2 regions of the Lysobacter sp. K5869 genome follow, and region 1 is predicted to be linked to the other one. Evidence: riboswitches for the same ligand, from Rfam matches in the RefSeq annotation. Region 1 holds a riboswitch; the other holds the start of a gene.
What was found. Region 1 has a riboswitch for S-adenosylhomocysteine ahead of ahcY (adenosylhomocysteinase). Riboswitches for the same ligand answer to the same signal wherever they lie in the genome.
Positions count from the first base shown of each region.

Region 2: linked by a shared signal. The riboswitch ahead of J5226_RS05290 (hypothetical protein) and the one ahead of ahcY (adenosylhomocysteinase) in region 1 are both predicted to bind S-adenosylhomocysteine.

Region 1 is NZ_CP072597.1:5,729,316-5,734,906, reverse strand. It holds gene J5226_RS24320 (YcaO-like family protein) at 1-326, opposite strand, end outside; gene J5226_RS24315 (hypothetical protein) at 403-579, opposite strand; gene J5226_RS24310 (hypothetical protein) at 888-1,058, shown strand; gene ahcY (adenosylhomocysteinase) at 1,171-2,601, opposite strand; S-adenosyl-L-homocysteine riboswitch at 2,663-2,739, opposite strand; gene J5226_RS24300 (prolyl oligopeptidase family serine peptidase) at 2,976-5,558, shown strand.
Region 2 is NZ_CP072597.1:1,230,919-1,236,509, reverse strand. It holds gene J5226_RS05300 (ankyrin repeat domain-containing protein) at 1-146, opposite strand, end outside; gene ggt (gamma-glutamyltransferase) at 271-2,013, shown strand; S-adenosyl-L-homocysteine riboswitch at 2,397-2,474, shown strand; gene J5226_RS05290 (hypothetical protein) at 2,490-3,443, shown strand; gene J5226_RS05285 (gamma-glutamylcyclotransferase family protein) at 3,542-3,889, shown strand; gene J5226_RS05280 (TCR/Tet family MFS transporter) at 3,886-5,205, opposite strand; gene J5226_RS05275 (TetR/AcrR family transcriptional regulator C-terminal domain-containing protein) at 5,296-5,591, shown strand, end outside.

The DNA.
Region 1 (5,591 bases):
CACGACAGGAACGGCAGCGCGGCGTAGCGCGGGTCCTCGGCGATCGCGCGCGCGCTCGGATAATCCCACCGCTGCGGCAGCGCCGAGGCCTTGCAGTAATAGTGTTCGACCGCTTCGTACAGCGCGCCGGTATAGGCCGCGTCCGCCTCGCCCTTGCCGCCGCCGAAGCTCAGCACCTGGCCGTCGGCGTCGAGCAGGAAGCATTTGGCCGTGACCAAGCCCTCGCCCAAGCGGTCGGTGTCGACGCACCAGCCGCGGCGCGCGATGCATTCGCGCAGGATGCGGTCGGCGTCGTCGAGGCTGCGCTCGCGTTCGTACGGAATCATCGTCGCTGCTCCGATGCGTGGACGGCGAACGCGTGGCGCGCGCGAACGCGCGCCACGCGCCGGCGGCGCGGGCCGCTTACTTGGCGAACTCGTCGAGGAAGGACTGTTCCTGCGCCGTCGGGGCGTTGAGTTCGACCATCGCGGCCTTGAACTCGGCGGCCGAGGCGCTGTTGGCGCGCAGGGCTTCGCTGGCCGGAATGGCCGATCCTTTCTGAAGCACGGTCTTGATCACTGCGGGACGCTCGTTGCCCATGATGCGACTCCTGTGGTTCGAAGGAGGCCCAAGGACGTTACGCCGGACGCGATGGCGCCGGGCCTGCGGTTCGTCCTTGTGCCGCAGCCGGCGGCTGCGGGTCCAGGCTCGGGCGGCGGCGCTGAGCGGTCAGTGATCGGGATCACAAACGGCCCGTCGGCCGGGGGACGAGGCGACCGACGGAGGCGGCGCGCGGCCTATGGGAGACGCGACGCAACCGAGTCCGGGCGGCGTGAGTTGCGGGAGCGGCCGGCGCCGTAGTAGACAAGACCCAGCGTCGGCGCCGTCTGGAGCGAGGAACGGATCGCATGAAAACCGCATTCACCGATACGCTCGTCCTCGCGGTCGCTGGCGGGATCGGCGTGACGCTTGCGCTGATCGTCGTGGCTTTCGAGCTTACGTCGTTGATGTGGCTGTTGGCGGTGTACGCGCCGCTCGCCGGGGCCTTGTATGCGCGCAGGCGCGGCAAGCGGCCCTGATGCGCGCCGCGGGGGCGCGGCCGACGCCGGCTCCCCGATCGACGGCCGCAACGAAATCGGGCGCCCAAGGCGCCCGATTTCGTTGCGTCGATAGCGCCCGAAGGCGAACCGATCAGTAGCGGTAATGATCCGGCTTGTACGGACCGTCCACCGACACGCCCAGGTACTGGGCCTGCTCGTCGGTCAGCGTGGTCAGCTTCACGCCGATCTTTTCCAGGTGCAGACGCGCGACTTCCTCGTCGAGCTTCTTCGGCAGGATGTAGACCTTCGGCTCGTAGCTGTCCTTGTTCGCCCACAGGTCGATCTGGGCGAGGGTCTGGTTGGAGAACGAGTTCGACATCACGAAGCTCGGGTGGCCGGTGGCGCAGCCGAGGTTGACCAGGCGGCCTTCGGCCAGCAGGAAGATCGAGTTGCCGTTGGCGAAGGTGTACTTGTCGACCTGCGGCTTGATGTTCAGGCGCTTGGCGCCCGACGCGTTCAGCGCGTCGACCTGGATCTCGTTGTCGAAGTGGCCGATGTTGCAGACGATGGCCTGGTCCTTCATCTTCGACATGTGGTCCAGGGTCAGCACGTCCTTGTTGCCGGTGGTGGTGACGTAGATGTCGCCGCGGCCCAGGGTGCTTTCGACGGTGTTGACCTCGAAGCCTTCCATCGCCGCCTGCAGCGCGTTGATCGGGTCGATCTCGGTGACCACGACGCGGGCGCCGTAAGCGCGCAGCGAGTGGGCCGAGCCCTTGCCGACGTCGCCGTAGCCGCACACCACCGCGACCTTGCCGGCCAGCATCACGTCCATCGCGCGCTTGAGGCCGTCGGCCAGCGACTCGCGGCAGCCGTAGAGGTTGTCGAACTTGGACTTGGTGACCGAGTCGTTGACGTTGATCGCCGGGATCAGCAGGGTGCCGGCTTCGGCCAGCTGGTACAGGCGGTGCACGCCGGTGGTGGTCTCTTCCGAGACGCCCTTCCAATGCTTGACCACTTCGTGCCAGAAGCCCGGGCGCTCGGCGTGGACGCGCTTGAGCAGGTTCTTGATGACTTGCTCTTCGTGGTTGCCCGACGGGGTGTTGACCCAGCCGTCGCCGTTCTCGAGCTCATAGCCCTTGTGGATCAGCAGGGTCACGTCGCCGCCGTCGTCGACGACCAGCTCCGGGCCCTGGCCGTTGGGGAAGCTCAGCGCGGCGAGGGTGCAGTCCCAGTATTCCTCCAGCGACTCGCCCTTCCAGGCGAACACCGGGGTGCCGCTGGCGGCGATCGCCGCGGCGGCGTGGTCCTGGGTCGAGAAGATGTTGCACGAGGCCCAGCGCACGTCGGCGCCGAGGTCGCGCAGGGTCTCGATCAGCACCGCGGTCTGGATGGTCATGTGCAGCGAGCCGGTCACGCGCACGCCCTTGAGCGATTGCGCGGCGGCGTACTTCTTGCGGATCGACATCAGGCCCGGCATTTCGTGCTCGGCGATGTCGATTTCCTTGCGGCCCCAGTCGGCCAGGGAAATGTCGGCGACCTTGTAATCGCCTTCGGTCGAGAAGGTCTTGGGTACAGCGTTCATGCGGATTAGCTCCAGTGCGGGGGGAGCCGGCGGGATGCCGGGTCCGGCGAGTCGCGAAGACTCAAACCGGGCGCCGTTGGGACCTGCGCCTCGCCGAGCCTGGCCGTGTCCGTCACGGTCGCAGCGCCCCTCGGCGGGCTGAGCGCGAAGTATATCGCGGGGCCGACGCCCGCCCAAAGACGGGCGAGCGCGAGGCTGAACGCGACCGCCGTCGCGGCGCGCGGCGCGAACCGCCCCCATCGGCATAGGCGCGGCGGCGCGCGGGCCGGCTAAGCTCGGGACGGGGAGCGCGGCCGCGCATCGCCGCCGGCCGCGACGCGGACGGCCGCGGGCGGCGCGCGTTCCGATATCTCCGCATCCGAGGACCGATCCGCATGAATTCGCCCGCGCGCCGCTTCGCCCGCCGCCTTTCCACGCCGCCCCGCGGCCGCCGTTCGCCGGCGTCGATCGCGCGGCTGTTGCTGCCGGCGGCGCTGGCGCTGTGTCTGTCGGCGCAGGCCGCGCCGGCGGCCAAGGCCGGCAAAACCGCCGCCGCCGCGCCGGCCGCCGCGAGCGCGTGGGGCGAGGGCTATCAACTGCCGCCCAAGCCGCTGCAAGCCATCGTCGATGCGCCGCGTCCGCCGCAGCTGTCGATCAGCCCGCATCGCGATCTGGTGTCGATGGTGCGCACGCCGTCGCTGCCGGGCATCGAGGTGGTCGCGCAACCCGAGCTCAAGCTCGCCGGCATGCGCATCCATCCGCGCGTGCGCGCGGCCAGCCGTTTCAGTTTCGGCAGCGGTTTGGAACTGCTGGAGATCGCCAGCGGCAAGACCGTGCCGATCGAGGGTTTGCCGTCGCCGCTGTCGCTGGCGACGCTGCAATGGTCGCCCGATCAGCGCTGGCTCGCGTTCAACCGCGTCGACGCCGCCAGCGGCGCCAACGAGCTGTGGCTGGTGGAACTGGAAACCCGGCGCGCGCGCAAGCTCGTCTCCGGCCTCAACACCGTCGCCGGCCGCGGCTACGAATGGATGCCCGACAGCCGCCGTCTGCTGGTGCGCCTGCAGCCCGACGATCAGGGCGAAGCGCCGGCCGCGGCCGCCGCGCCGAGCGGCCCGGCCACGCAGGAAAGCCAGTCCGGCGGCGGCGTGCGGCAAGTGCGCACCTATCAGGATCTGCTGCGCAACGAGAGCGATGCGCGCCTGTTCGCCTATTACCTGCGTTCGCAATTGGCGAGCGTGGATCTGGCCGGGCAAACGACCAAGCTCGGCGCGCCGGACTTGTTCATGCGCGCCTCGGTCTCGCCCGACGGCCGCCATGTGCTGACCACGCGCCTGGAGCGGCCGTTCTCGTATCTGGTGCCGGCCGACATGTTCGCGCGCCGGGTCGAAGTGCTCGACGGCAACGGCCGCTTCGAATACGAAATCGCGCGCCTGCCGCTGGTGGACGGCCTGCCGACCGGCAACGACGCGGTGCCGACCGGCCCGCGCGAGGTGCAGTGGCGCGGCGACGCGCCGGCCACGCTGGTGTGGGCCGAGGCGCAGGACGGCGGCGACCCGGCGCGCGCGGTCGAGATCCGCGACGCGGTGTTCATGCAGGCCGCGCCGTTCGACAAGCCGCCGCAGACGCTGGCGCGGCTCGGCGCGCGCTTCGAGGGCGCGCATTGGGGCAGCGGCGAGCTGGCGCTGATCGACGAGTTCTGGTGGAAGACCCGCAAGATCCGCCAGTGGCGGATCGCGCCCGATCACGGCGACCGCGCGCCGGAACTGCTGCGCGACGGCAGCAGCGAAGACCGCTACAACGATCCGGGCCAGCCGGTGACGGTGATGGACGCCGGCGGCGGCGAGCGCCTGCTCACCAGCGCCGACGGCAACAGCCTGTACTACATCGGCGAAGGCGCGTCCGCCGAAGGCGAGCGTCCGTTCCTCGACCGCCTGGATCTGAGCGACAAGCGCCGCACCCGCTTGTTCCAATCGCAGGCGCCGTACTTCGAGCGGCCGCTGGCGGTGCTCGACGATGCGGCCACGCGCGCGCTGACGATGCGCGAATCGCCGACGGAACCGGCGAACCTGCAGCGGCGCGAACTCGGCGGCGACGCCGCGCCGGTGGCGCTGACCCACTTCCCGCATCCCACGCCGCAGTTGCGCGACATCAAGAAGGAACTGATCCGCTACAAGCGCAACGACGGCGTCGAGCTCACCGCCAACCTGTATCTGCCGCCGGGCTACGACGCCAAGCGCGACGGCCCGCTGCCGATGCTGATGTACGCCTATCCGGCCGAGTTCAAGAGCGCGGACGCGGCCAGCCAGGTGATCGGCTCGCCGTACGAGTTCAACGCGGTCAGCTATTGGGGGCCGCTGCCGTATCTGGCGATGGGCTACGCGGTGCTCGACAACCCGACCATGCCGATCGTCGGCGAAGGCGAGCGCGAGCCCAACGACACCTACATCGCCCAACTCACCGCCAGCGCGCAGGCGGCGGTGGACGAAGTGGTGCGGCGCGGCGTCGCCGACCGCAACCGCATCGCGATCAGCGGCCATTCCTACGGCGCCTTCATGACCGCGAACCTGCTCGCGCACACGCGCTTGTTCAAGGCCGGCATCGCCCGCAGCGGCGCCTACAACCGCACCTTGACCCCGTTCGGTTTCCAGGCCGAGGAGCGCAATTACTGGCAGGCGCAGCCGACTTACGAGGCGATGTCGCCGTTCAACTTCGCCGACAAGATCAAGGACCCGCTGCTGTTGATCCACGGCGAGCAGGACAACAACTCCGGCACTTTCCCGATCCAGAGCGAGCGCATGTACGCGGCGATCAAGGGCCTGGGCGGCAAGGCGCGGCTGGTGATGCTGCCGAACGAAAGCCACGGCTATCGCGCGCGCGAATCGATTCTGCACATGCTGGCGGAGACCAACCGCTGGCTGGAGACTTACGTCAAGAACGCCAAGCCCGAGGCGGGGCAGGGGACGAAGGCGGCGAAGTAAGCGCGGCGCGTGTTTGCGTAAAAAAAAACGCCG
Region 2 (5,591 bases), 1.5 Mb from region 1:
TGGTGGTGCATGCGCGCCTCCGCCTCGCTGCGGTGGGAAGGCCCGATCCTAACCCGCGACGGCGGCGCCGCGCCGGTATCGGCGGCGGGGTTCGCGCCGCCGCGCCCCGTTGCCGCTTCGGGCGATTCCATGTTGCGCAGCCGCATCGCGCCGCTCGTCCTGCGAAATACGCGCGTTCAGCCGGCCGCGAACGGCCGCGCTCGACTTTCGGCCTACTCAGTTCCGCGCCGGCCTGCGCTATCGTCGGACGCTGTCCTGGGGAGTTCCGTCATGCCTTCTTCGATCACCGCCCGGCGCCGCGCGGCGTCGCTGCTCGCGCCGCTGGCGCTGGCGTGCGCCTTCGCCCTCGCGCCGGCCGCGCACGCCGCCGACCGCATCGGCGGCAAGACCTTCGCCACCCGCAGCGAGGTGTACGCGCCGCACGCGATGGCCGCGACCTCGCATCCGCTGACCACGCAGATCGCGCTGGACGTGATGAAGGCCGGCGGCAGCGCGGTCGACGCGGCCATCGCCGCCAACGCCGCGCTCGGGCTGATGGAGCCGACCGGCAACGGCGTCGGCGGCGATCTGTTCGCGATCGTGTGGGATCCGAAAACCAAGAAGCTCTACGGCTACAACGGCTCCGGCCGCTCGCCCCAGTCGCTGAGCCTGGCCGAATTCCAAAAGCGCGGGCTCAAGGAAATCCCGCCGCACGGCCCGCTGCCGGTGACCGTGCCCGGCGCCGTCGACGGCTGGTTCGCGCTGCACGAGCGCTTCGGCCGCAAGCCGATGGCCGAGAACCTCGCGCCGGCGATCCGCTACGCGCGCGAAGGCCATCCGGTGCACGAGGTGATCGCGTACTACTGGAACGCCTCGGTGCCGCGCCTGTCGAAGTGGCCGGGCTTCAAGGAACAGTTCACCATCGACGGCCGCGCACCGCGCACCGGCGAGATGTGGAAGAACCCCAACCTCGCCCACACCCTCGAACAGATCGCCCAGGGCGGGCGCGACGCGTTCTACAAGGGCGACATCGCCCGCACCGTCGGCGCTTACTTCAAGGCCAACGGCGGCTATCTGAGCTACGAGGACATGGCCGCGCACCACGGCGAGTGGGTCGAGCCGGTCAGCAGCAATTACCGCGGCTACGATGTCTGGGAACTGCCGCCGAACGGGCAAGGCATCGCCGCGCTGCAGATCCTCAATATTCTCGAAGGCTACGACCTGAAGTCGTACGGCTTCGGCAGCGTCGAGCACGTGCACCTGTTCGCCGAGGCCAAGAAGCTCGCCTTCGCCGACCGAGCGCGCTGGTACGCCGATCCGGCGTTCGAAAAGCGCTCGCCGGTCGCCAAGCTGATCTCCAAGGACTACGCCGCGCAACGGCGCAAGCAGATCTCGCTGGACAAGGTGCTCAAGGAAGCGCAGCCGGCGACGCCCGCGCAGCTCGACCAGGGCGACACCATTTACATGACCGTGGCCGATGCCGACGGCATGATGGTGTCGCTGATCCAGTCCAACTACCGCGGCATGGGCAGCGGCATGGCGCCGCCGGGGCTGGGCTTCATCTTCCAGGACCGCGGCGAGCAGTTCGTGCTCAAGGAAGGCCACCCGAACTCGTTCGCGCCCGGCAAGCGGCCGTTCCACACCATCATTCCCGCGTTCGTGACCAAGGACGGCAAGCCGTGGCTGTCGTTCGGGGTGATGGGCGGCGCGATGCAGCCGCAGGGCCACGCCCAGATCGTCATGAATCTGATCGACTTCGGCATGAACCTGCAGGAAGCCGGCGACGCGCCGCGCATCCAGCACGACGGCTCGACCGAACCGGCCGGGCAGATGGTGGCGATGAGCGACGGCGGCGAACTCGATCTGGAAACCGGCTTCTCCTACGAGACCGTGCGCGAACTGGTGCGGCGCGGGCACAGCGTGCGCTTCGCGCTGGGGCCGTACGGCGGGTATCAGGCGATCATGGTCAATCCGAACGGCGGCTACATCGGCGCGAGCGAGTCGCGCAAAGACGGGCAGGCGGCGGGGTATTGAGCGCCGCCTCGCAGGTAGGAGCGGCGTAAGCCGCGATCGCGGGGGCGCGGCTACGACGAAAGTCGCGTCGTAGCCGCGATGTCGCGGTCGCAGCTCACGCAGCTCCTACACTCGCCCCCTGTAGGAGCTGCGCAAGCTGCGACCGCGAACTCCTAACAACGACGAACCCCGCCTACCGCCGCACCGCACCGCACCGCACCGCACCGCACCGCACCGCACCGCGAAAAATTTTCGCGCGCCCCCAACCGACCCCGCGAAGGTTTCGCTATTTCGCCCCACGCGCGAATTCCGCGTTGACAGCCCGCCGCATCGCAGCGAACACTGCGCCGGCATCGCGACGCGATGCATCCACTGCGCGAACGCCGACACGGCGCCGCGCGTCCGGATCCGAGGGGTGCTGCGACGGGGCCGACGCTCCGCCACGCTCGGGCCGCGATGCCGAGCAAGGGCGCCCTCCCGATCATCCTGGAGGCGTCATGCCTGTTTCCGATCCGCACTCGTTCGTCACCGATCCGCACGCGCCGGGCTTCGCGCGCTTCGATCCCCCGCTCTCGCTCGCCCTGGTCGTCTCCGACGTCCAACCCGAACCGCACGAAGACGACGCCGGCCTGATCGCCGCGTTGCGCGCGCACGGCATCCACGTCCACGCCCGCATCTGGAGCGATCCGGCGGTGGATTGGGCCGCGCACGATGCGCTGCTGGTGCGCAGCACCTGGGATTACTTCGAACGCTACACCGAGTTCCTGCAGTGGTATCAGCGCATCGAGGCGCTGCGTCGCCCGATCGCCAATCCGCTGCCGCTGCTGGTGTGGAACAGCGACAAGCGCTATTTGCTCGAACTCGCCGCGCAAGGCGTGGCGATCATTCCGACCGTGCACGCGCGCGGCGGCGAGCTCGACGCCGCGCTGGCGCCGTTGCAGGGCGAGGTGGTGGTCAAGCCCAGCGTCAGCGGCGGCGCCTGGAACACGGTGCGCGGGCGCATCGGCGACGAGGCCTTCGCTCAAGCCGTGGCGCGATTGCCGCGCGAGCTGGATTACCTGATCCAGCCGTTCGTGCCGCAAGTGGTCGAGGAAGGCGAGTGGTCGCTGCTGTTCTTCGGCGGCCTCTACAGCCATGCCGTGCTGAAGAAGCCGGCGCAGGACGATTACCGCGTGCAGACCTACTACGGCGGCACGGCGGCGGTCACCGAGCCGCCCGCGCCGCTGTTGGCCTCGGCGCGGCGCGCGCTCGACGCGGTGGCGGCGCTGGGCTATCGCGATCATGCGTATGTGCGCGTGGACGGCGTGGTGGTCGAGGGCGAGTTCCAGCTGATGGAGCTGGAGTTCATCGAACCGTTCCTGCATCTGGCCGCGCACCCGCCGGCCGCGCGCTTGTTCGCCGCGCAGCTGGCGCAGCGTTGGTCGGCGTTGCGCGAGACCGCCGCGGCCTGAACGGCCGCGCACCGCACCGTCGTCGGCCGCGCGCGGCGATTGCGCGCGCGGCCGGCGCCGCTTAGCGTTCCGGTTCACGCACCGACGACGACATCGCCATGAGCGCCGCCCACGATCAACGTTTGTTTTCCTACGGCACCCTGCAATTGCCGGCCGTGCAGCAGGCCACCTTCGGCCGCTTGCTGCACGGCGAAGCCGACGCCTTGGTCGGCTTCCGCCGCGCGATGGTGAAGATCGAAGACCCGCAGGTCGTCGCCACCAGCGGCGAAACCCATCACCCCATCGTCGAGCCCAGCGGCGACGACGCCGACCGCGTCGCCGGCACGGTGTTCGCGATCAGCGCCGAGGAACTGGCGCGCGCCGACGCGTACGAAGTCGACGACTACCGCCGCGTCGAGGCCATGCTGGCCTCGGGCGGCCGCGCCTGGGTGTACGTGAAGGCTTAACCGGCCGCCGCCGCGTCGGCGGATTCGTCGCCGCCGGCCGCCGCGCGCGGGCCGCGCAGCAAGGCGCGCAGCGCCGGCACGCACGGCAGGTACAGCGCCGCGCCGATCACCCACACCCAGCCGTCCCAATGGCCGGCGCCGGCGACGTAGACCGCGCCGAACAGCAGCGGGCCGATCACCGCGGCGAGACTGGCGAGGCTGGCGAGCACGCCTTGCAGCGCGCCTTGGCGGGCTTCGTCGGTGCGTTCGCTCGACATCGCCAGCAAGGCCGGCCCGCCGATGCCGCCGCCGGCGGCGAGCAACAAGCCCGGCGCCAGCGTGGCGACGCTGCGGGCGAAGGCGAAGGCCAGATAGCCGAGCACGTCGGAAATCACCCCGCCGAGCAAGGTCTTGGCCGGGCCGAAACGTTCGCTGATGCGGCCGGTGGCGAAGGCCTGGAACAGCGAGTGGATGACGCCGAACGCGGCCAGCGACAGGCCGACCGCGGTCGGGTTCCAGCCGAAACGGTCGTGGCCGTAGATCGCCCACAGCGTGCCCGGCACCTGCCCGGCCAGCTGCATCGCCAGATACAGCCACAGCAGCGGCGCCAGATCCGGCAGGCGGCTCAGCTCGCGCAGCGAATGCCACGGCGCCAGCTCGCGCAGCGAGGGCGCGCGCGCCGGGGCGGCGTCGCGGGCGCGCGGCGGCTCGGGCAGCGCCAGCCACGCCAAAGCGAAGTTCAACAGCGCCAGCGCGGCCGCGGCCACGAACGGCGCGCGCAGCCACATCGCGCCGAGCACGCCGCCGATCACCGGGCCGGCGACCAAGCCCAGGCCGAACGCCGCGCCGAGCCAGCCGTAACGGCGCGCGCGCTGGGATTCGTCGGAGATGTCGGCGATGTAGGCGCCGGCCACCGAACCGCTGGCGCCGCTGATGCCGGCGATGGCGCGGCCCAGGTACAGCAGCGACAGCCACGGCGCGCAGGCCATCAGCAGGTAGTCCAGCGAGCTGCCGAACAGCGAGCACAGCAGCACCGGGCGGCGGCCGAAGCGGTCGCTGAGCGCGCCCAGCGCGGGCGCGCAGACGAACTGCATCAGCGCGTACAGCGCGGTCAGCGCGCCGGCGTGCAGGGCGAGGTTGTTCTGCAGGCCGAAGGCGTCGAGCAACTGCGGCATGACCGGGGCGATCAGGCCGATGCCGATGGCGTCGAGCACGACCGTGGCCAGGATCAGGATCAGGGCGAAGCGGGCGCCGGACGGGAGCGGGGGCGCGGCCGGCGGGGGAGCCGGGGCGGCGGCGGATTCGGCCGGCGCGGAGGAGGAGGTCGGGGTGCGCATGGCAATTCCCTATCAGTGATAGATTCGCCGCGAATGCTAATCTATCGCCGATAGGGGAACAAGCCCCCGGCCGCCTGGAGGACCGACCCGATGAAATTGCAGCGCGAGACCGTGGTCGCCGCCGCCCTGAAACTGCTCGACGAGGTCGGCATGGACGGCCTGACCACGCGCCGTCTGGCCCAGGAACTGGGCGTGCAGCAGCCCAGCCTGTACTGGCACTTCAAGAACAAGCGCGAACTGCTCGACGCCCTGGCCGAGGCGATGCTGGCCGAGCAGCAGCCGGCCGATCACGCCGACTACCCCGACTGGCGCGAGTGGATGGCCGCCCAGGCCCACGCCTTCCGCCGCTGCCTGCGCGCGCACCGCGACGGCGCCCGCGTGCACAT